3 regions of the Brevibacterium sp. 1718 genome follow, and region 1 is predicted to be linked to each of the others. Evidence: predicted binding sites of a transcription regulator. Region 1 holds the regulator's gene; each other region holds the start of a gene.
What was found. Region 1 encodes LexA, which represses DNA repair genes until DNA is damaged. Its sites were predicted from a motif close to TCGAACANNTGTTCGA; they were not measured.
Positions count from the first base shown of each region.

Region 2: a site for LexA is predicted at 5,344-5,359, ahead of ACOZ9V_RS17675 (DUF222 domain-containing protein). Genes of this name have one in related genera too.
Region 3: a site for LexA is predicted at 5,803-5,818, ahead of ACOZ9V_RS03345 (HNH endonuclease signature motif containing protein). Genes of this name have one in related genera too.

Region 1 is NZ_CP186550.1:2,645,749-2,653,657, reverse strand. Features, by position in the region: gene miaA (tRNA (adenosine(37)-N6)-dimethylallyltransferase MiaA) at 1-153, shown strand, start outside; gene dapF (diaminopimelate epimerase) at 189-1,178, shown strand; gene ACOZ9V_RS11915 (class I SAM-dependent methyltransferase) at 1,181-1,795, opposite strand; gene hflX (GTPase HflX) at 1,925-3,397, shown strand; gene ACOZ9V_RS11905 (ATP-dependent DNA helicase) at 3,394-5,364, shown strand; gene lexA (transcriptional repressor LexA) at 5,431-6,186, opposite strand; gene ACOZ9V_RS11895 (LysM peptidoglycan-binding domain-containing protein) at 6,421-6,759, shown strand; gene ACOZ9V_RS11890 (histidinol-phosphate transaminase) at 6,898-7,909, shown strand, end outside.
Region 2 is NZ_CP186550.1:3,930,414-3,938,322, reverse strand. Features, by position in the region: gene ACOZ9V_RS17685 (alpha/beta fold hydrolase) at 1-1,943, shown strand, start outside; gene ACOZ9V_RS17680 (N-acetylglucosamine-6-phosphate deacetylase) at 2,220-3,452, shown strand; gene ACOZ9V_RS17675 (DUF222 domain-containing protein) at 3,583-5,253, opposite strand; gene ACOZ9V_RS17670 (isochorismatase family protein) at 5,483-5,965, shown strand; gene ACOZ9V_RS17665 (hypothetical protein) at 6,033-6,728, shown strand; gene ACOZ9V_RS17660 (copper chaperone PCu(A)C) at 7,170-7,838, shown strand; gene ACOZ9V_RS17655 (Dyp-type peroxidase) at 7,828-7,909, shown strand, end outside.
Region 3 is NZ_CP186550.1:788,472-796,380, reverse strand. Features, by position in the region: gene nagB (glucosamine-6-phosphate deaminase) at 1-307, opposite strand, end outside; gene ACOZ9V_RS03370 (FadR/GntR family transcriptional regulator) at 384-1,082, opposite strand; gene ACOZ9V_RS03365 (SPFH domain-containing protein) at 1,447-2,616, shown strand; gene ACOZ9V_RS03360 (MarR family winged helix-turn-helix transcriptional regulator) at 2,861-3,334, shown strand; gene ACOZ9V_RS03355 (organic hydroperoxide resistance protein) at 3,453-3,875, shown strand; gene ACOZ9V_RS03350 (NAD(P)-dependent malic enzyme) at 4,065-5,270, opposite strand; gene ACOZ9V_RS03345 (HNH endonuclease signature motif containing protein) at 5,922-7,909, shown strand, end outside.

The DNA of each region.
Region 1 (7,909 bases):
GCGAAGGAAGAGACGACGATCCGCACCCGGCAGTTCGCACGCCGACAGGACACCTGGTTCCGCCGCGACCCGCGCATCCGCTGGATCGACGGCAGCGCCGCCGACGCCGAACAGAATCTGGTGACTGCACTCGACGTCCTGAACGGGCACTGAAGACCCGACTGGACGCTCACAGATAAGATGGAGCCATGAGCACTCCGGATACCCCGTTCGCCGCCTGGACCGATGTCAGCTTCGTCAAGGGGCACGGCACCCAGAACGACTTCGTTTTGCTCTCCGACGACGACAGCACACTGGAGATGCATCCCGAAACTGTCGCCACCCTGGCCGATCGACGGGCCGGACTCGGCGCCGACGGCATCATCCGCATCGTCCGCTCCGCAGCCAGCGGCATCCCCGGAGCCGCCGAACAGGCCGAAGCCGGTGCCGAATGGTTCATGGACTACTACAACAACGACGGCAGCCTCTCCGAGATGTGCGGCAACGGCGTTCGCGTCTTCGCCCACGCACTCCTGACCAGCGGTCGCGTCCCCGCCGATGCCCGCGAGATCCTCGTCGGCACCCGTGACGGCATCAAAGCCGTGCGCACCACCCTCAATCCCGCCCTCGGCGTCCAAACCGGAGACGACGTCGTCGACACCGGTACAGCCGGACCCGGATCCGCCAGCGACGCCTGGTACACCATCGACATGGGCGAATGGTCACTCGACCCCGCGAGCAGCGTACTCGTGACCACCGGCGGCATCGACGTCGCCCGTCCCGGACTGCGCGTATCCACCGGCAACCCGCACACCGTCGTCGCCCTGGCCGAGAACGCCGAACTCGCCGCAGCCGAACTGCGCGATGCACCCGTCCTCGACCCCGTCCCGGCGCAGGGATCCAATGTGGAATACATCGTCATGGAACCGGCCCGATCCGATGTGGCCGGGGGAGAAGGCGCCCTGCGCATGCGCGTGTTCGAACGCGGCGTCGGTGAGACCCGCTCCTGCGGAACCGGAGCCTGCGCGGCAGCGATCGCAGCCCACCACTGGGCCGGTGAGAAGTCGCCTCTGCAGTGGAGAGTCGACGTGCCCGGCGGTCAGCTGCGTATCGAGATCGAACCCAACGCCGAGGGCACGAGCGGACGCGTCAGCCTCGCCGGCCCAGCCGTCCTCGTCGCCAGCGGCACGATCGGCTGAACTCAGTCGCGCTCGACCGTGAGCACGCGGAAACCCTTCGACGATCCCGTGCGCACGACCTCGAACCCGTCACCAAGCATCCCGGCGATCCACTTCTGCAGAGAATCGGCGCCGAGGTTCTTCGATACGACGAGATCGGCGCGGCCGCCCGGCGCCAGACGCGGCAGCCAGGTCTCCAAGAGTTCGTGCAGCGCTTCCTTGCCGATGCGGATCGGCGGATTCGACCGGATCGCTGCGAACTGCAGGTCAGCGGGAACATCCGCGGCGGTGACGGTGTTGATCGTATCGAGGCCGAGCCTGCGCGCATTCGCCGCGGTGGTCTCCAGGGACCGGGAGTTGACGTCGAGTGCCCATACTCGCACATCCACCTCGGCCTCCTGGGCATCCAAGGCCGTGTGCAGGGCGATCGGACCCCAACCGCACCCGAGATCGAGGATATCGCCGGCCGGCGGCTGAGGCAGATGCCGCAGCAGCACAGCCGTGCCGAGGTCGAGGCGAGTGGGCGAGAACGTGCCGGATACGGTTTCGACGGTGACGGCGCGGCCGGCCAGATCGAGGTCGAGTACCCGCGACTTGGCCTCGCTGCTCGGCGATTCGGTGAAATAGTGCTCTGACACCGTTTCAGTCTAGACGGCTGTGGGAGAATTGATGGACACCACCGTCGGTGCGAATCGCCGCGACCGGTGGCAAGCATGACGACGTCCGCACGAGAAGTCCCGTGCGGGCGGCAGAGAACAAAGGAATGAATGACGTCTGAAGACAAGGAGCGTCGCAACGCGATGCTCGACCGTGTGCTCTCCCGAGGCGCCCAAGCCCTCGACGATCACGACACCACCCCGGGCGATGACCAGTTCGACCTCGCCGAGCGCGCCGCCCTCACCCGCGTCGCCGGACTCTCCACCGAGCTCGAAGACATCACCGAGGTCGAATACCGTCAGGTCCGCCTCGAACGCGTCGTCCTCGCCGGCATCTGGAACACCACCCAGGCCGAAGCCGAGAACTCGATCCGCGAACTCGCCGCACTCGCCGAAACCGCCGGATCCGAAGTCCTCGACGCACTCATCCAGCGTCGCGACAAGCCGGACCCAGGCACCTACCTCGGCAAGGGCAAGGCCGCCGAACTCGCCGAGGTCGTCGCCTCCGTCGGCGCCGACACCGTGATCATCGACTCCGAACTCGCCCCCAGCCAGAGGCGCGGACTCGAGGACGTCATCAAGGTCAAGGTCGTCGACCGCGTCGCGCTCATCCTCGACATCTTCGCCCAGCACGCGAAATCCCGCGAAGGCAAGGCCCAAGTCGAACTCGCCCAACTCGAATACCTGCTGCCGCGACTGCGCGGTTGGGGTGAGTCGCTGTCCCGTCAGGCCGGCGGCCGTGTCGCCGGCGGTGCCGGAATCGGCTCCCGCGGACCCGGTGAGACGAAGATCGAACTCGATCGTCGCCGCATCCGTACGCGCATGTCGAAGCTGCGCCGCGAGATCAACGCCATGGCGCCCTCGCGGGAGACGAAGCGGAAGAACCGCGCCCGCCACCACGTGCCCTCAGTCGCGATCGTCGGCTACACGAACGCGGGCAAGTCCTCCCTGCTCAACCTGCTCACCGACGCCGAGGTGATGGTGCAGAACGCCCTGTTCGCCACCCTCGACCCGACCGTCCGGCAGGCCAAGACCGCCGACGGCCTCGTCTTCACCTACACGGACACCGTCGGGTTCGTCCGCAACCTGCCCCATCAGCTCGTCGAGGCCTTCCGCTCGACCCTGGAGGAAGCCGCCGGTTCGGATCTGCTCCTCCACGTCGTCGACGCCTCCCACCCGGATCCGCACGGACAGATCCAAGCCGTGCGCGACGTCCTGGGGGACGTCGAGACCGGAGACATCCCCGAACTCCTCGTGTTCAACAAGGCAGATATCGCCGAGGAGGCCGTGACCACCGGCCTGCGCGCGGAGTATCCCGACGCCCAGTTCGTCTCTGCCGTGTCGAAGGAAGGGATCGACGACCTCATCGAGGCCATCGAGGACCGCCTTCCCGTCCCGGACATCGACATGACCGTGCTCATTCCCTATGAACGCGGTGACCTCGTGTCGAAGATCTACGCCCTCGGTACGGTCGAACACGAATCGCACGGCACGGAGGGCACCAGCCTGCAGGCCAAGGTGCCGACCGAGCTCGTCGACGAACTGCGCGAATTCCAACGTCCGGACCTGGTCATCGACGAGTGAAGACTGTCGACACCCTCCTCGAATCCGCCGTCGGCGCCATCGGCGGATCGCCACGCGAGGGTCAGCAGGAGATGGCGCAGGCGGTCGCCTCGTCGCTGGACAAGGGAATCCATCTGCTCGTGCAGGCGGGAACAGGCACCGGCAAATCGCTGGCCTACCTGGTGCCTGCAGCCGAGTACGTCACCCGCACCGGCGGGAAGGTCGTCGTATCAACGGCGACCCTGGCCCTGCAGACGCAGATCATCCACCGCGACCTGCCCCGGCTGTTCAAGGCCGTGAAGAAGGACCTCGATCCGCTGCCCCGGGCGGCACTGCTCAAAGGCCGCCGAAACTATGTGTGCAAGCACAAGCTCGCCGGCGGGTACCCCGACGAGGGCGAGGGCATGCTCTTCGACCTCGGTGCCGACGCCGAGGCGGGACGCAAACCCACCGAACGCTCCGGTCTGGGGGAGGAGATCCAGCGGATCCGCACCTGGGAGAAGACCACCGACACCGGCGACCGGGACGACCTCCTGCCCGGCGTCAGCGATCGTGCCTGGTCACAGGTGTCCGTCAACGCCTTCGACTGCCTCGGTTCGAACTGTCCGCTGTTCACCGAATGCTTCGCCGAAATCGCCCGGAACAAAGCCGCCGAAGCCGATATCGTCGTGACGAACCATGCCCTGCTGGCCATCGACGCCTTCGGGGAATCGAACGTGCTGCCCGAGCACGATGTCATCATCATCGACGAGGCCCACGAACTCAAGGACCGGGTGACCAGCGCCCTGTCCGGGCAGATCAACACGAGTATGCTCTCGGCCGCGACGAGCTCGGTACGCAAACACACCACCGTCCAGGACGGAGTCGTGTCACTGCTCGACTCCGCCGCGGCGGCTCTCGAACGTGCGCAGGCCTCGGTGCCCGAGGGACTCATCCTCCACATGAGCGAGGCGCTCGGACTGGCCCTGGCACAGATCCGCGACTCCGCCCGCCAGATCATCAACGACATCGGCGGCAAGACCGAGGACGCCGATGCCGGCCGGCAGATGGCCAAGGCACGCTGCCAGGAGATCTTCGAACTCGCCGAACGCTTCTGCGATCCGGGCAAGAACGACGTCATCTGGCTGTCGCGCTCGACCTTCCGGGAGAAAGAGACGACGAATCTCGTCGTCGCGCCCTTGAGCGTGGCCGGCACCATGCGCAACGGCATCTTCGAAGAATCCACGGTCGTGGCCACCTCGGCGACCCTGTCCCTCGGTGGGAACTTCGACGCGGTGGCAGCCTCGTTGGGACTCTTCGGACCCGACGCCCCGAAATGGGACAGCCTCGATGTCGGATCTCCCTTCGACTACGGCAAACAGGGAATCCTCTATGTCGCCTCCCACTTGCCCAAACCCGGACGCAGCGGACTGAGCGAGGAAGCGCTGACCGAACTCGCAGAACTCGTCGAGTCCTCGAACGGCGGTGCACTGGGCCTGTTCTCCTCGCGGGCGGCGGCCAACGCGGCAGCCGAACACCTGCGGACGAAGTTCGACTTCCCGATCCTGCTCCAAGGCGACGACGGCCTGCCGGCGCTGGTCTCCCAATTCACGGCCGACGACCAGACCTGTCTGTTCGGAACCATGTCACTGTGGCAGGGAGTCGATGTGCCGGGACGGACGAACCGCCTGGTCATCATCGACCGTCTGCCGTTCCCACGTCCGGACGACCCGCTCATGCAGGCGCGGGCACGCGATGCCGACCAGCGGGGAGTCAACGGATTCATGGCGGTGTCGGCTACGCATGCCGCCCTGCGCCTGGCTCAGGGTGCCGGACGCCTCATCCGGTCGACCAAGGACAGGGGAGTGGTGGCCGTGCTCGACTCGCGGCTGCGTTCGGCCCGGTATGCCGGGTTCCTCGTCAATTCGATGCCGAGGATGTGGCCGACGACGAATTCCGGTCTCGTCCGCAAGAGCTTGGCACGGCTGGCCGAAACCGATGAAGGATGACAGAAAGGCCCGCGACCGATTCGGTCGCGGGCCTTTGTGTTCAGACTGCGGAGAGCCGACGGAAGATCAGAGGCGGCGGATGACGGCGACGACGAGGCCCATGATCTGCGCGTAGGTGCCGTCGATGGGTTCGTAGTTCTCGTTCTGCGGCATCAGCCACTGCTGACCGGCCTTGCGCTTGAGCGTCTTCACGGTGGCCTCGCCGTCGAGCAGGGCGGCGACGATCTGACCGTTGTCAGCTGTGTGCTGCTTGCGCACGACCACCCAGTCGTCGTGGCAGATGGCGGCTTCGATCATCGAATCGCCGACGACCTTGAGCAGGAACATCTCACCGGAGCCGACGACCTGGGTCGGCAGGGAGAAGACATCGTCGACTTCCTGCTCGGCCAGGATCGGACCACCGGCGGCGATGCGTCCGACGACCGGCACCTGCACGGTGTTGTTGGCCAGCTCCTCGTACTTCGCGCGTTCGGCCTCTTCCTCTTCGAACGGATTGACCACTTCGATGGCACGCGGGCGCTTCGGGTCGCGGCGGACATAGCCGAGGCGTTCGAGCTGGGAGAGCTGGTGGGCGACGCTGGAGAGGGAGGCCAGTCCGGCGGCCTTGCCGATCTCGCGCATGCTCGGCGGGTAGCCGTTGGTCACGACCGCGCGTTCGATGGTCTCGAGCACGAGACGCTGCCGGGGAGTGAGGCGGAAATCGCCCTCACCGGATGACCCCTCAGGGATCTGGACGACGTCGTCATCGGTGCGAGCGGCAGCGATCTCGCTGGCAACATCTTCGTTGCGAGGCCTGCCTCTGCCTCGTTTGTTCTGAACCATTGCTCGTTCCCCTTCGTTCTATTCCCTGCCGCTGAACGCCGTGATCTCCGCTTCGGAAATTCTCGTGTCAGTGCCGACTGAGATGGTTCTGACAGATCAATCAACAACGCTGGTTCCCTCTCATTGTCGCATAGATGTTCGAGTTGGACTGGACATTTGTTCGATTGGCATGTTGAATAGAACAGACGTTCTACCGATTACTGGTGGAATCGTACGAATGAAAGAGGTAATGCGATGTCTGCACAGAACACCGAGCTGCACCTGACCCCTCGTGGACGCCAGGCTGTGCGCCTTCTCCGAACCCTGCTCGTCGCTCTCGTCGTCATCGGCGGGGCGGTCCTCCTCGCCACCCAGTCGTTCTCGGCCGCTGCCGTCGCCGAATCGGAGACGGAGAGCATCGGCATCGACGCCGAGGCAGTCGTCGTCGGGGAGGGCGAATCGCTGTGGACCGTGGCTTCGAATCTCGGCATCGACCGCGACACCCGCGATGTCGTTGCCGATATCGTCGAGATCAACCACCTGGACACCCCGACGGTTCACCCGGGACAGACCCTCGACGTCCCCGTCCGCTGAGGTCAAACCCTGCTCGACCGGCATGGCGCCGGCCCGACCGGCAGCGCGCTGACCCGTTCGATCGGGTGAGCCGACCGGCCGATCTCGATGCCCGACCCGCCGCCCGGGCGGCGGGGGCCTCTCGGTAGAATGATCGCCGTGGGAAACATCGACTCTCTGCCAGTGCGTTCAGACCTCGTCGGCCTCAAGCCGTACGGGGCTCCGCACCTCAATGTGCCGGTCCAGCTCAACGTCAACGAGAACGCCTATCCGCTTCCGGACGTCGTCGTCGACAGCATGCGCGCCGCCGTCGACGATCACTTCGCCGGACTCAATCGATATCCCGATCGCGAATTCACCGCACTGCGCGAACACCTCGTCACCTATCTGGACGGTGTGAACGAACGCGCCGGAGACTCCGTCGACCTCGATCCCTCCATGATCTGGGCCGCCAACGGCTCGAACGAAGTGCTCAGCCATATCGTCCAGGCCTTCGGTGGTCCGGGCCGCACCGTCTTAGGGTTCACCCCCTCGTATTCGATGCACCCGCTCATCACCACGGGCACGGGTGCCGAATGGCAGCACGTCGAACGCAAGGACGACTTCACCCTCGATGCCGAGACGGTCGCCGCCGAGGTGGCTCGTGCGAATCCGGACATCGTATTCCTGTGCACCCCGAACAATCCGACCGGGACCTCGATCGGCCTCGACGTCATCGAAGCCGCCTACGACAACTGCGCAGGGATAGTCATCGTCGACGAGGCGTATGCGGAATTCTCCCGCCCAGCCAAGTCCTCGGCGATGACTCTGCTTGAGGGCCGGCCCCGCCTCGTCGTCTCCCGCACCATGAGCAAGGCCTTCGCCTGTGCCGGCCTGCGCTTGGGCTACGCCATCGCCGCACCCGAGCTCATCGACGTCCTCCGCCTCGTCCGCCTGCCCTACCACCTGTCCGAGGTCACCCAGGTGCTGGCCTGCACGGCTCTCGAACATGCTGAGCTGCTGCTGGGCAATGTCGACCGTCTCATCGACTCGCGCAATCGGATGTCCAGCCACCTCGCCGAGGCGGGCTTCACCGTCCACGACAGCGATTCGAACTTCGTCCTCTTCGGCAACATCGCCTCACCGGCCGAGCTGTGGCAGAAGCTCCTCGACAGCGGAGTCCTCATCCGCG
Region 2 (7,909 bases), 1.3 Mb from region 1:
GCCGCGTCATCGCCCAGTACTCGTTCCTCAATTCCGAAGGGAATTCCTCCCTCAGCCACCTCGCCGATATCAGCGGGGAGACGCCCCGACGCATCACTCGCGGCGATCAGTCCGTGGGACCGGCCGCACTGAGCGAGGACGGCACGATCGTCTTCGCCTCCAAACGCAAGGGCGAGGACGGCAAGGATGCCGAGTCCCCGAGCCTGTGGGCCCTGCCGGACAACGGTGAGGCCCGCAAGCTTACCGATCATGAGGGCGGTTTCTCCCGAATCGAGGTCAAGGGCGAGACCATCATCGTCGAGTTCCCCGTCCATACATGGGCCGCCGACGAGAACGACCATCAGGAATTCAGCTCCGAACGCAGCGACGCGAAGGTCAGCGGGATCCTCCACACCGGTTTCCCCGTCCGTCGCTGGGATCATGATCTGGGGCCGGGACGGCAGATCCTGGCTGTGGCCACCCTCGACGAGGCGGCCGCCGACTTCCCCGAAGTCAGTGACGAGCTGAGTGCCCCGGCGGGCTTGGACTTCCGGTACCTGTCCCTGCCGTCTGGGCGACTTGTCGATTGGGCCGTCGACGATGGGGCGCGCTTCGCCCTCGTCCAGCTCGAGAAGCCGATCCCCGGACAGCTCGAGGCCAGTGAGGTCTGGCGCGTGGACCTCGACGGGGAACCCGAACTGCATCGTCTGACGAAACCGGCTGCCGATCACAGCTTCGACATCGAGGCGATCAGCCCGGACGGGACGAAAGCACTGGTCACTCGCGTACAGAACTGGACTCCGCAGACCAACCTCGCGGCCGAACTCATGGTCCTCGATCTCGAGACCGCGGAACTGAATCCTGTGTGGCCGGATGGTGATTTCTGGTTCTCCCCGATCTGGGCAGACGATTCGACCATCGTGGCCACCGCGGATGATCACGGTCGCGGCAGCATCTTCATCGGTGACATCAATGATGCTCAGCCTCGGCGGCTCGTCGGGGGCGCCGATCAGAAGTATTCGTTCTCGGGGCTGGCCCTGCGCGAGGACACGGTCGTGGCGACCGCCTCGGCGATTGATGTCGCGCCGCTGCCGATCTCCGTCGACCTCCGCACCGGGGTCATCAGCGAGCTCGCGAACCCCGCGACGGTGCTCGACGAGGAAGGCACCCTCACCGAGGTCGAGGTCCGTGCCGAGGACGGCACGCCGATCCGTGCGTGGCTGGTGCTTCCGGAAGGGGAGGGGCCGCATCCGCTCGTCGTCTTCGCCCACGGCGGACCGTGGGGGTCGTGGAATGCGTGGACCTACCGGTGGAATCCGGGTCCCTTCGCGGCTGCCGGCTATGCGGTGCTGCTGCCGGACCCGGCGATCTCCACCGGCTACGGGCAGGCGATGATCGATCGCGGTCAGCAGCAGCTCGGCGGCACTCCTTTCACCGACATCATGGCGCTGACCGAGGCCGCAGGTGAGAGGGCGGACATCGATTTCGAACGTGTCGCCCTGGCCGGCGGGTCCTACGGCGGATACATGGCCAATTGGGTGGCCGGGCATACCGGCAGCGCGTTCAAGTGCGTCGTCACCCACGCCTCTCTGTGGAACACCACGTCGATGGGGCGGACGACGGACAATTCGTCGTGGGATCAGGCGATGCGGGAGCAGTCGACTCAGTATTCGCCGCACCTGTTCGCCGATGACATCGAGGTGCCGATGCTCGTCATCCATGGCGACAAGGACTACCGGGTACCGATCGGTCAGGGTCAGGAGCTGTGGCTGGATCTTCTCACTCGGGCGAAGACTCCCCTCGACGCCGATGGCGACACTCAGCATCGGTTCCTCTACTTCCCCGACGAGGGGCATTGGATCCTCGGCCGCGGGAACGCCGAGGTCTGGTACCGCACCGTGCTCGCGTTCCTCGATACGCATGTGCTCGGCATCGACGCGAACCGAGTTCGCACACTGGGGTGAGCCGGCAGTCGGTTCGTCGGTTTCCTGAGGTGGGCGCGGCAACCGGTTCGTCCGCGCCCCGCGCCGGGGCGGCTACCGGTTTGTCGGCGCCCCTGGGGCGAGGCGGCAAGCGGTTCGTTCGCACCCTGGGGCGAGCCGACAGCCGATCTGTCGGCACAACACCCGTCGGCACCTTGCCCGACGAGACCCAACTCGCCAAGACCCTGCTGCGGGGCAAATTCACCAACTGATTCCGTACCCTGAATGAGGCGTTCGCAGAGCGATGGAAGGACCCTGATGACACAGACCGAACAGATCCCCGCCGAGGCGGTCATCCACAATGCGTGCATCCTCGACGGCGATCGGGCGACGTTCACCGAGGCGACCGCGGACACGTGGATCGCGGTCGCCGAGGGAACGGTCACGGCACGGGGCCGCGGGGACGGCTGGAAGGACAGGGCCGCCTCGGCGAGAGGTGAGGTCATCGACGCCGCCGGCGGATACGTGGCTCCCGCGTTCGTCGATATCCACTGTCACGGTGCGGGCGGTGCGAGCGCCGAGGACAGGAGCGAGGGGATCGATGCGATCTTCGACGTGCATTGGGCCCACGGCACCGGCAGGCTCGCTCTGTCCTACGTCTCCGACACGATCGAGGGGCTGTGTGAGTCCTTGCGCGCGGGCGCCGGACTCGTCCGTGAGCGGGCCATGGTCATGGGCCTGCACGCCGAAGGCCCGTTCCTGTCCCCGGATTTCAAAGGTGCGCATGCGCCCGAAGTGCTCACATCGCCGACTCCGGAGGCGGTCGAAGCAATCCTCGAGGCGGCCGATGGAACTCTGAGCCAGATCACCATCGCGCCCGAACTTCCCGGTGCTCTCGATGCGATCGGTCGGTTCTCTGCGGCAGGGGTGCGTGTGGCCGTCGGTCACACGGCTGCCGATTATGCGCTGGCCGCGCAGGCCTTCGAGGCGGGGGCGAGCATCCTCACCCACGCGTTCAATGCGATGCCCGGAATCCATCACCGTGCTCCGGGGCCGGTCCTTGCCGCGGCCGAGGCCGAGCATGTCACCGTCGAACTCATCAATGACGGCGTCCACGTGGTTGCCCCGGTCGCGCGTATGCTCCACGAACTCGTGCCCGGGCGCATCGCTCTCATCACTGACGCCATGGCGGCGACCGGCCTGCACGATGGGAGCTATCACCTTGGTTCGCTACCGGTCGAGGTCAAGGATTCGGTGGCTCGTCTGGTTACCGCGGATGGCACTCAGGGCGCCATCGCGGGGTCCACGTTGACGATGGACGAGGCTGTGAAGCGGGCCGTCGCCGAGGTGGGACTCAGCCCGTTCGACGCTGTGCAGTCCGCAGGATTCGTTCCATTGCGTGCGGTGGGCGGAGTGCCGGAGCCGGGTGATTCTCTGCAGGCGGCGGGCAGTGCCGCCGGTGCCGGAAGCCTGTTGGCTCCCGGAATGCCGGCTGACCTCCTGCTCCTCGATGAGGACATGAGCATCCGAGCCTCTTCATTGGGGGACTGAACCCGCCTGAACCGGGCTGAACCGAGTTGCATCGAGTTGAACCGGGCTGAACCGAGTTGAACCTGGAAAGTGGGCTGAACCCGGCCGAAGCTGGAAAGTGGGCACAGCTGTCCCCTGAAAGTTGGGGCGGCTATTTGTCGAACAGGGAGTCGACGATGTCGTCCGCGATGAAGCGGGCGTGGAGGATCGGCTTACGAGCCGGGTCCTTTGCGGCAGGCGGAATGTAGGCCGGTCGCCCGTCGAAGAGCATCACCGTGTCCCAGGCGGTGCGGTCGAGCAGGTGGTGGTGATAGCTGCAGAGCAGCGCGAGATTGTTGATCTCCGTCTTTCCGCCGAGCGACCATGGAAACACATGGTTGGCATCGCACCAACCGGGAGGGGCGTCACAGCCGGGGAAGGTGCAACCTCGGTCACGGGCGGTGATCACTGCCAACTGTTTGCGATTGGCGAAGCGCTGTTCTGTGGCCACCTGCATCGTCTTGGCCCTGTCGCTCATTAGGTGGAAGAACAGCGAGCCGTTGAGGCCGTTTCTCATCAGTTCCTTGATGGGAATGGGATTGTCGGCGCCCGTGGTTCCGTGTCCTGTTCCTTTGGCCAGATCTTCGGCGGTGGCGTTGATGACGAGAGCATAAGGCGCTCCTGCAGCCGTCCGCTGCTTGTCGATCGTCGTGACGAGGCCGGCGAATCGTTCGTAGATCCATTCGCGCGCCGAGGGCTGTTCGGCGCTGACGTCGACGAATCCGCCGTCCTCACGAACGCCGACGCCGGGGACGGCAGCCGGATTCCCGCTCGTGCGAGCTGCGTTGAGATCGGGTGTCGGAACTCGCTTCGCGTCATATCGGTCACCGGAGAGCACCGCGTCGACGATCTCAAGCAGCTCTTTGTCTGGCAGCGGCGAGCTCGTCTCCTCAGAAGCAGCGGTGACGGTGGCGGGATTGCCCGCGGCCGCGATCTCAGAGGCGCCGGTCGCCGAGTCGACGCCAGTCTTGTCGGCTTCTCCCGCAGACTGGATCCGTGAGGTCAGCAGTCCGTTGAGAGTGCCGCCGGTGACGGGGTCGAGCAGTCCACGCAGCTCCCAGTCGCCGTTGGCCTTGGCGCGCATGGACATGTTGTACGCAGAGCGGTCGGCCGAGTCATTCGGCTCTGCGCCGTCCGGGTCGATATAGCCCATGAGCTTGCCGAAGATCTCGCGCAGGTCCTTGAGACGGACCTTGGGTGCGTTGTCGACCAAGCGTGTCTCGACGTCGGTGCGGACCGTCTGACTGACCCACGTGGGCAGTTTGCGCATGCAGTCTTCGATGACAGACGCCTGGGCGGCGGAGATCGTGCCGGCATGGAGCGCATCTGCGACGACAGGGTAGAGAGGCGGCAGAGCCTGTCCGGCCATGTCGACGCGTCCGCCGAGGTTCTTGGCCATATCGGTGCGGCGATTCGCCTCCGCGCCGGTGAGGTTGAATCGGTTCTCGATGAGCGACTTCGTCGACTTGGCGCCGAAGTCGCTGGGTGTTCCGACACGTTCGCAGACGGAGAGCGCGAGCGTCGACAATGCATCGTTGATGCGTGTGATCGCCTCGACCCCATCGGCGAGCATGATGGCCTGATCCGGTCCCATGGGGCGATCGAACGAGCGCAGCTCATCTTTGAGGCTCATCAGCTGAGTGATCGAAGAGGTGACCTCGGGCGCAAAGCGGCTGAGATCTGCCCACTCCTCGTCGGCCAGCAGCGGGTGTCCGCTGGTCTGCGAGGAGTTGTCGGCGTTCCGATCGGAATGATCGGAGCTGCGTTCGGGAGTGAGGGTCATGGGGATGAATTCCGTTCACCAACATCGTTGTTGTTGGAATCCAGTGTACGCTCATAATACGTGGAAAGCCATAGGTGATCGATAAAAGTTTCGAACACAAATCTGATGTTCGTCACAGTTCGAGAATGTTGACAAGCCTCTTTGAGTCCATGCAGGTCAGGAGTGGTGTCGGCCGCAGCCGAGATGAACCGGCTTCGAATGTGTCAGTCGGTCGTGGCACGATTGGAGTATGGATGCCCTGCTCCTCATTGACACCGACGACGCCAGCTACCCCAGCGATGACGCCATGGAGACCCTCGGCGATATCGTCACCCGCACCCGCGCTGTGGGCGGTGTGCTCATCTTCGCGTCGACGAAGGCCGACCTCGCCGACACTCCCGATGAGGAGCTGAGCATCTTCGTCCCCGATGAGGAGGATCTCGTGCTCCGATCCGAGAGCCCGGATGTGTTCGAGGGCGTCGACGATCTGGCCGCAGGTCTGCATGACCTCTCCGTCGACCGGATCATTATCGCCGGCGCCGACGCGTCCTCGGCGGGCACCCCCGGAGCCGTCTACGCCTCGGCGATGGCGGGTCTTGTGTGCAACTTCGACGTCGTCGTCCTTTCCGACTCCACCACTGACCCCGATGGCAACCTCGTCGCCTGGGGGGATGCTGCCGCTGATGCCGGTGCCATGGTCAAGAAGACCGCCGATACCTGGCTGCGGATGTAGGCTCAGTCGCCTTCCCGAAATTGTTCTACATTGAGTAGAATGTGGGAGCGAGCTGAGAGGAGGGCCCATGACCGGATGGACGAAATCCGTACGTGCGCTCTTCGCTGCCCTCTTCACGACTCTCCTCGCCCTGCTCATGCACCTCGGTGCCGGTGGCGGCGTCTCGATTCCGGGCACTGTGGTCGTCTTCGTTCTCGTCCTCTGGGCGGCGATGATCGTCGCCGGCAGGCGCCTGGGCTACCTGACTCTGGCGGGCCTGCTCGGCCTCGGGCAGGTGCTCATGCACCTGACGATGAGCTGGTCTGCACACACCTTCGCTCATGCGGGGGCCCACGCGGGAACCGCTCAATCCGGAAGCGGGCAGGCCGGAGCTGCAGGTGCCGGATCCACTTCCGCCGAGGCGGCCCTCCACGCCCACGCTGGGCACATCGTGCCAGCCCCTGGCACTCTTGATCTCGGTCCTGCCGCGTCCGCGCTCGGACATGCGAGCCACGGGGCAACCTCGGTGGGGATGATCATCGCCCACGTCGTCGCCGTCCTCGTCACCGCCGTGATCCTCAAACGCGGTGAGGACATCGTCCTCAGCATTCTGCAGCTGGCACTGGGCCCGGTGATCGGCGCACTGCGAGCCCTCGACGAGGCGGCCGGAGTCCTGGCCGACGAACCGTTCCGCAAGCTCTGCGCTTCGTTCCGGGTGCCGCAGCCGGTCACATCGGCGGTGGTCGGCCCGAACTACCGCCGCGGCCCGCCCGCGTTCGGCTGACATCCCAATCGGCGTTTGCAGCGCCGACCCGCACCTGGTTTCCCGGGTGACCATCCATCTTCGGGCGACCGCCCAGACGGCGGCGCGCCGCCCCTCGGTGATAGTCGAACACGTCCGCGCACACCGCTGCGCGCAGAGGACACGTACCCGCACCCTGGCCAGCACATGCCCTGCGCACTTGCACTCGCACGAGCTGCGCGCAGGCAACTGTGACCTGCGCAAAGGCTCACGAAAGCGCTGCCGGTCAGCCGCGTTCCCTGCACACAGGCGGACGAACGCGATGCGGCTCAGCGCCCGCAGCTTCGGGCAGCAGAGACTCTGCGACCGAAGATCCTCGTCGTCTGACGGCGGGGGACACGCGGGACTGCCTGTGCCAACAGGTGACCGCGGCGCGCGCCGACATGTGCTCGACAGCACCTGAATGACGAAAGTGCAGATATCATGCGAAAGAACATCACCCTGGCCCTTGCCCTGCCCATCGCCGTCGCCATCGGCCTGGCAGGCTGCGGCCAAGACGACAGCAAGGCCGCCGGCTCGACACAGACCGACGGCGGCAGCTCCACCTCGGCGGAATCCTCGGAAAGCGCGGTCGACGCCGAAGCGCTCAGCTTCGACGGCGCATGGGTCAAGGCCGCCGACGACGGAATGACTGCGGTCTTCGGGGAGCTGAAGAACAACACCGACGCCGACATCAACCTCGTCGAGGCGAAATACGCGGACGCGGAGATGGTCGAACTCCACGAAACCGTAGGCGACGGCTCGGGCGGAATGTCCATGCAGGAGAAGAAGGGCGGCTTCACCATCCCGGCCGGGGAGAGCCTCCGCTTCGAGCCCGGAGGCGATCACATCATGATCATGGGACTGAAGAAGGCGATCAAGCCGGGCGAGCAGATCAAGCTCGATCTCGTCACCGCCGATGACGAGACCGTCGAGGTCACGGCCGTGGCCAAGGAGTACTCCGGAGCCCAGGAAGACTACGCGCCCGGTGAGGCCGAAGGCTCCAGCGACGACCACGGCGACCATGGTGAGCACGGCGACGACGGCAAACACACCGGCGCCGACAGCGAAGAGCACGAGAACTCCGACCAGGGAGACCACAGTGACCACTGAGCCTGGTTGCACCGGCTTCAGCCGCCGAGGTCTCCTGACCTCGGCGGCCGCGGCCGGCGGCGCAGGTGTCG
Region 3 (7,909 bases), 1.9 Mb from region 1:
CCTCGGGACCGTGGACGGCCCCCTCGGCGAAATCGACGCGAGTGGCGATCTCGGCGTCGATGACGTTGCGATAGCGCTGCGGATGGTCGTCGGCGATTCCGACGTATTCGTCGAGCATGAACGCCTGCGCGCGGGCGAAGGACAGACCCTCGTTCTTGTGGCGGGTGGTCAGCTCGTCGTAGATGCGCAGCGGGCTCGAGCCGGTCGCCAGCCCGATGACCGGTGCGGTTTCGGTGCGCAGCAGCGCCTCGATCGTGTCGGCGGCGAGCTCCGCCAGCGTGTATTCGTCGGCGATGACGACTTCCATGTGGTCTCCTTCGGCGTTCTGCGGTCTGAATTCGGCGCTGCCCCAATCGGCGGCGTGGGCGTTGTTCTTCAGTCAATCACTTCTGTTCGAGGGCGCGCATGATCGGCTCATAGTGGGCGGTGATCGCGGCGCGGAAGGCTTCGGCATCGCCGGATTCCGCCGCTTCGAGCATGAGGCCGTGGGCGCGGGCGGTCTGCTCCAGGTCGGCGGCCACGGCCACATTGAGTTTGGGCAGAACGGCAGTGTGCACGTCCCAGAACGCTGCGACGAGTTGGCCGACGAGCGAGTTTCCGAGCTTCGCGAGCAGTCCCGTGTGGAAGGCGCGATCCTGCTGCGGGAAGGTCTTGCCGTCAGCGGCGAGCGCGGTCATCTCGTCGACCAGGTCCTCGAGCTCGGAATTCTCCGTGCCGTTGAGGGCGTGGACGATCTGTTCGGACATTCCGTGGTCGAGGGCCTTGCGCACTTCGACGACATCGCGCAGTGCGTCGAGGTCGTCGCCGGGGCTGAGGACGCCTCGGAAGACGAGGGCTTCGACGAGGGCGTCGAGCGTCATCTCGCCGACGTAGGTGCCATGGCCGTGCCGGACGTCGACGATGTCGAGGGTCGAGAGTTTGCGGATGGCTTCCCGGACATTCGACCGCGAGACGCCGAGGCGGGTGCACAGTTCGCCTTCGGTCGGCAGCAGGTCTCCGGGACGCAGACCATCGGAGAGGATGAGATCCTTGATTCTGTCGGAGGTCGTCACTTTCCGTCCGGTCTCTGTCGGCTCCGCCATGATCACCTTCTGCTGGTCGTTCCACGCTGAGCCACCAGTATACGTCTGACATCAGATGTGTCGGCAGTCGTTCTTCGATGTCGAGACACTTAGGCCGCCGCGCGTCGTCGCTCGTTGCCTCAGGGCTCGCCGTTCGTTGCCCAGGACTTGTCGGTCATCGCTTCAGGGGTTGCCGTTCATCGCCCCAGGGGCTTGCGGTTCATCGTCTCAGGGACTTGCAGTCCAGAGGGGTTTGCAGTCCAGATCTCTCGAATCCGCAGTACCGTCAACCGGCCTTGGCGTATGCGGATGCCGTCCTGGCTACTAGGGTGGTAGTCACAGGCGGTCGCTCGGCGGCCGAAATCTACGACGCATTGGAGCACCCATGACTGGATTGGTGGCCACATTCGCCATAATCATCGTCATCCTCATCATCGCCGTTCTGCTTTTCGGCAAGCTGCGCACCAGCATGTTCTTCACGGTGAAGACGCAGGAGAACGTCATCGTCGAGCGATTCGGCAAGTTCAAGAAAGTGGCGAAGCCGGGATTGAACACGAAGGTGCCGTTCATCGAGACGACGAGCCGGCCGATCTCGCTGCGCGTCCAGCAGCTCGAGGTCAACATCGAGTCGAAGACGAAGGACAACGTCTTCGTCACGGTTCCCGTCGCCGTCCAGTACGTCGTCGAAGAGAACAATGTGGCCGACGCCTACTACAAGCTGGCGAACTCCGAGGAGCAGATCCGCTCCTACGTCTTCGACACCGTTCGTTCGGCGCTGTCGGGTCTGACTCTGGACACGGCGTTCGAGTCGAAGGACGATATCGCGGAGAACGTCGAGGGCCGGCTCTCGGAATCTATGAAGCGCTACGGCTTCAAGATCGTCAGCAGCCTGGTCACGGATATCACCCCGGACCCGAAGGTCCGCGATTCGATGAACTCGATCAATGCCGCACAGCGTGACCGCGTCGCCGCTCAGTCGCTCGCCGAGGCGGACAAGATCAAGCGCGTCACCCAGGCTCAGGCGGAGTCCGAGGCGATGCGCCTCCACGGCGAGGGTGTCGCCGCTCAGCGCAAGGCGATCGCGACGGGTATCGCCGAGCAGTATGCGAAACTGCAGGAGGTGGGCATCGACAAGACGGCCGAGCAGCTGCTGATGATGACCCAGTACTTCGACACCATGCAGAACGTCGCCCAGGAGGGCCGGTCGAACGTGCTGTTCATGCCCTCGAACCCGGGCGGCCTGGGCGAGATGGGCCAGGAGATCCGCAACGCCCTGTTCGCTGCCAACGCCGCCGAGGATGGGGCCACCTTCACGGCGCCCGGGAGCAGGTACACCTCGAGCCACCGCTCCGAGCAGGCCAGCGTTCCGCCGCAGCCGACCAACCCGCCGAACTCGGGCGGCTCCAATGGCTCCGACGGCTCGGGTCATGACGGTCGGTCAGGTGGCCCCGGAGGTTCCGGCCAGTCGCTCGGCCAGTCCGTTCGCTCTGCAGCCCAGTCGGCTCAAGCGGCCGCTCAGCAATGGAAGAACTCCAAGCAGAATCCACAGCAGTAACCGAGGGCCGAGCCGGGCCGCAGCAGTAACCGAGGGCCGAGCCAGGCCGCCGAAGCGTCGCCGAAGCTGACCGAACGCCGACGCACGTCACCGGACGCCGGCGAACGGCTGAGGCACCGCACAGCGGAGGGGCGGGCGAGGAGAGATCTTCGCCCGCCCCTCCGCTGTGTTCACCTCGATCCCCGTTCATCCGCCTTCCGATTAATCAGTTGTGCACAATTGAATTGTGTGCAACCATTTAGTCATGGATGCGCTCGACCTGGACAGACAGCTCTGCTTCGCCCTCTACTCGGCGTCGCGTGCAATGACCGCGTCATACAAGGATCTGCTGGCCGAGCTCGGCATCACCTATCCGCAGTATCTGGTGATGCTTGTGCTGTGGGAGGAGGATTCCGCGCCCGACGGCGTGACCGTCAAGCACCTCGGTGAGCGTCTGCAGCTCGATTCGGGCACGCTGTCTCCGCTGCTGTCGCGGCTGGAATCGCTCGGCTACGTCACCCGTCACCGCTCCGCCGAGGACTCGCGCAGTGTGTTCATCCGCCCCACCGCCGAGGGCGCCGCAACCAAGGAGCGCGCCGAGTGCGTTCCGGCCCGCATCGGTGAGCGCACGCAGCTCGACTCCGCCGCGATGCCCGAGCTGCTCGAGACCCTGCGCACTCTGACGAGGAACCTGCGCGGAGATCCCGCAGCCGTCACCGACTCGACTGCGGCCCGCTGAAGGCCCCGATTCGAGACCGATCAATGCCCCGCCCCAGAGCGCACGTCCAGCCCAGATACCCCTACCAACCCACAAAACCCTACTAACCCACAACGCACCGCCAACGGAAGGAAGAATCATGAAGGCTCTCTACACTGCAGAGGCACTGGCTACCGGCGAAGGCCGCGACGGCCACGGGCGCACGAACGACGGAAAGGTCGACGTCGATCTCGCCACACCCGCGGAGATGGGCGGCAGCGGCAACGGCACGAATCCCGAGCAGCTATTCGCGGTCGGCTACGCGGCCTGCTATCACTCGGCGCTGCGCCTCGTGGCCGGTCAGGCCAAGGCGAACGTCGACGACTCTGCGGTCGGCTCACGAGTGAGCATCGGCAAGAACAATGAGGGCGGGTTCCAGCTCGCTGTCGAACTCGAGGTCACCCTCCCGCACCTCGACAAAGCCGAGGCACAGGCGCTGGCCGACAAGGCCCATCAGGTCTGCCCATACTCGAACGCCACCCGCGGCAACATCGACGTCACCATCACCGTCACCGACGACTGAGTTCCGACCGCGTCTGCCTGGCATGGGCGGCAGTCCTCCGCTGGCCAACCGACGGCCACTGGCGCCCGACCACCTGTGGCACACGGCCTGGAGCGGAACGCAATCAGCAACCGGCACACAGCTGAGGGGCGGGTGAAGAGTGATCTTCACCCGCCCCTCAACTGTGTGCGGACTTGCCGAACCCAAGCGTCAGCGCTTGGCCATGGCCTCGAGCGCGGACTTCTCGACCGCCTCGGCGACGGCCGGAGCGACACGCGAATCGAGCGCACCGGGCACGATGTAACCGGGCTCGAGATCATCGCCGACGAGATCGGCGATCGCACGAGCGGCGACGAGCTTCATATCGTCGGTGATCTCGTTGGCATCGGCGTCGAGCGCGCCGCGGAAGATTCCGGGGAACGCGAGGACGTTGTTGATCTGGTTCGGGAAGTCGCTGCGCCCGGTGGCCACCACGGTGGCGTACTTGGCGGCGACGTCTGGGACCACCTCGGGGTTGGGGTTCGACAGGGCGAAGATGATCGCATCGTCGGCCAGGTTGGCCAGGTGCGCCTCGTCGATGGCGCCGCCGGAGACGCCGATGAAGGCATCGGCACCGTCGAGGGCTTCGCCGATCCCACCGGAGATTCCGCGCGGGTTCGTCGACTCGGCGAGGAACTGCTTGGTCTCGGTCAGGTCGGAGCGGCCGGATTCGACGACTCCCTTGGAATCGAGGACGACGATGTCCTTCACGCCGGCGTCGGCGAGGATCTTCACCACGGCCACACCGGCAGCACCGGCACCGGAGACGACGACGCGGACGGACTCGAAGGACTTCTTCACCACGCGCAGAGCATTCGTCAACGCGGCGAGGACGACGACCGCGGTGCCGTGCTGGTCATCGTGCATGACGGGAATGTCGAGGGCTTCCTTGACCCGGTCTTCGATCTCGAAGCAGCGCGGAGCCGAGATGTCCTCGAGGTTGATCGCACCGAAGGTCGGGGCCATGCGGACGATGGTTTCGACGATCTCGTCCGTGTCATTGGTGTCGAGTACGATCGGAATCGCATTCAGCCCGGAGAAGGACTTGAACAGGGCGCACTTGCCCTCCATCACCGGCAGCGAGGCGGCCGGACCGATGTCACCGAGGCCGAGCACAGCCGACCCGTCGGAGATGACCGCGACGAGTCGGCCGGTCCAAGTGTGCGTACGCGCCAGCTGCGGTTCGTCCTTGATCGCGGTGCAGACCTTGGCCACGCCCGGGGTGTACGCGATCGAGAGGTCGCGCTGGGTCTCGAGCGGTGAGGTGAGCTCGGCGGAGAGCTTGCCGCCTTCGTGTGCCTCGAAGATCTCGGCGTCGGTGATCGGGCCCTTCGAGCCCTGGTCGGAGGCGGCGGAGTTGTGAGCGGTGGTCGTCATGGTTGATCCTCGTGGTTGAAGCGGCGGCGATTCGCGAGCTTACGAAGCTCGTGAGCACTCGGTTGGGCGAGCACTCCGTTCGATGATCGGATCATCGGTGCAGCCGGCAGTGATCGTCTGGACGTCGGCCAGCGCGCTCACGGTCGACCGTGAGCGCAGGCGATGGTCTGGGCGAAGAACTGGTCACCAGTGAAGGATGGTGCGGTGACGTCGACGCGGCCCGCGACATGGCCCTAGGTGAAGGGCGACGCGGTTGCGCGCAGTGCGGATACGGCTCGCATGAGGCGAGTACCGACCTCATGGGTCGCATCCGACAGCTCGATCATCATAACCGATGCTGTGACCCGTTTCACCCGAAAACCCGACCCCCACCGAGGCTGTACCGCCGTTCCGGTGGCATGTTCTCCAGACCTTTGGACCGGCGCAAAACAACCCCTGACCTGGCCGAACGAGGCCGAACGCCCTCATGTCAGCACCGAGTGCAATGATAAGTAGAGAATCAATTCACTATCAATATGACATCGAAACTTATTCGAATCTTTGTTCTTTTTGCTATTGTGAATGCCAGCTTGATCGGCTAAGATCTGATTAACAGCTTTTCAAGTCAGCACCACTTCCCCGACAACGAAGTCCGAGGCAGGTGAAAGAGCAATGAAGGGCACCACCAACCGTTCGACCCCCGACCAGGCAGACGAGCCGGGTGTGACACAGCCGTCGCCCCGATTCGCCATCCGCTTCGAATCAAGCATGTCTCGTTTCGCCGAGAACGCTGTCGCTTCCGACCGTGCCCATTTCTCCCTCCTCGAGTCCGTCTCCTCAGTTGTGTTGGAACAGGTCTTCATCGCTCTCGAACTGCCCATGCCCGAGGGCTCCGAACCGTTTCGCTGCGAGACGATCTCCGCATCCTTTGATCGCCGCGCCAAAGAGTCCGAAGAGAACACCGTCTTCGGCGCTGCGGAGAAGTCGGAGACCTCACCCAAGGGCGCGTCTTCAACCAAGGACGCGCCGTCGCCCAACGGCGCGTCGTCGCCAGCGGACGACAAGACCGGCACCGGCGGCTCACCTTCCGCGACAGTTGTGCTCTATGATGCCGACTTCGCCCGCGAACAGTTGCGCAATGCGGCTGAGTCCGAGGCGAAGGTTCTGCCCGAGTTCCCGGAGCTCGATGAGGGCATCTGCTTCTCGAAATGGGTCTATGACAATGTCGACGCTGAGGACCTCGTCGAGATCTCGACAGTGCTGGGGACCAACACTGCCCGTACCTACCGTCAGCTCACCGGCGCGATGGCGGTCTTCTATGGTCTGCCGCGCTTCGCCGACCGTGTCCGCGCCGGAGAGTTCGCCCAGGCACATGTCGATGTGGTCGCTCGCCAGTGTGCTGATGTCGCGTTCGACTTCCTTCCGAAGCTCGACATCTTCCTGGCCGCGAGGCGCGCCGATATCACCTGCGAGACCCTGCGCCGGGATCTGGCGAAGATGATCGCCCTGCTCGTTCCGCCGGTCGACAACACCGAACTCGCCACTAAGCGTCGCCGCGTCGATGTCGAAGGCTATAAGGACGGCTCCGCCTGCCTGACCGTCAGCGGGCCTTCAGCGGAGATCTTCGCCTGCTACAACCGAATCCAGGGCATGGCGCTGGCCGTGCATGGAAAGAACAAGTCGGCGTTCAATCTGCCTGTGGGCGTTGAGATCAGCGATGACCGCTCCATCTCTCAGCTCGAGTACGATCTGTTCACCCGGCCAGTCCCGGAGCTCAAGGTCAAGGTCATTTCGGTCGACCCGATCACGGGTATCCAAACTGCCGAAGAGAAGTCGCTGCTCGACACCGACGGCGAGCTCATTCCGGATATGGACTCCGACGACGCCGTCGCCGACTTCGCGAAGCACGTCGCTTCGGACTCGGCCGACAGCGCCACAGGGTCGTCCGCCAGGCGCTCGTCCGACAGCAGCACAGAGTCGTCCGACGGATTCTCTGTCGCCAACCGACCGAACGGTTCGGCTTTCCGACCCGACTGCAGCGTCGAAGGTGAGGACCCTGACGGTCCCATTGAATATGTCGTCAAGCTGCGTATGCCCACAAGCGCGTGGTGGCTGTCGCATCAGGCCGCCACCGTGGTGACCGTTCCGTTCCTCTCGCTCACTGGAGACTCGGACCTGCCCGGCACTTTCGCCGACGGCTCACCGGTACCCGTCGAGGTGGCTCGCAACATCGCCGGCCGGTCGAAGAGCATCCAGCGGATCCTCACCGATCCCGCCACCGGCACTCCCATCGACGCCAAAGCGACCACTTACCAGGTCCCCAGGGATCTTCGGAAGACCTTGGTCGAGCAGTGGACAGTGTGCACCGTTCCCGGCTGTGTTCGTCGGGCTGAGAAGTCGGAGATCGACCATGTCGTTCCGTTCTTCTATTTGGATCCGCTCAAGGGCGGTCTCACTCGGTTCGGAAACCTTCATCCTCTGTGCAAGAAGCATCATGCGTTGAAGACCGCCGGCCGCCTTCGGGTCACTATGCCCAAATCCGGTGAGCTCGATTACGAGTTCAAGCACGGAATCTCGACCACTGTGTCGGCGCCGGGCCAGCCGATCAATGTTGCCCAAGCGCTCGAGTTCGATTCCCTGGGACGACTGGGTCTCAAGCG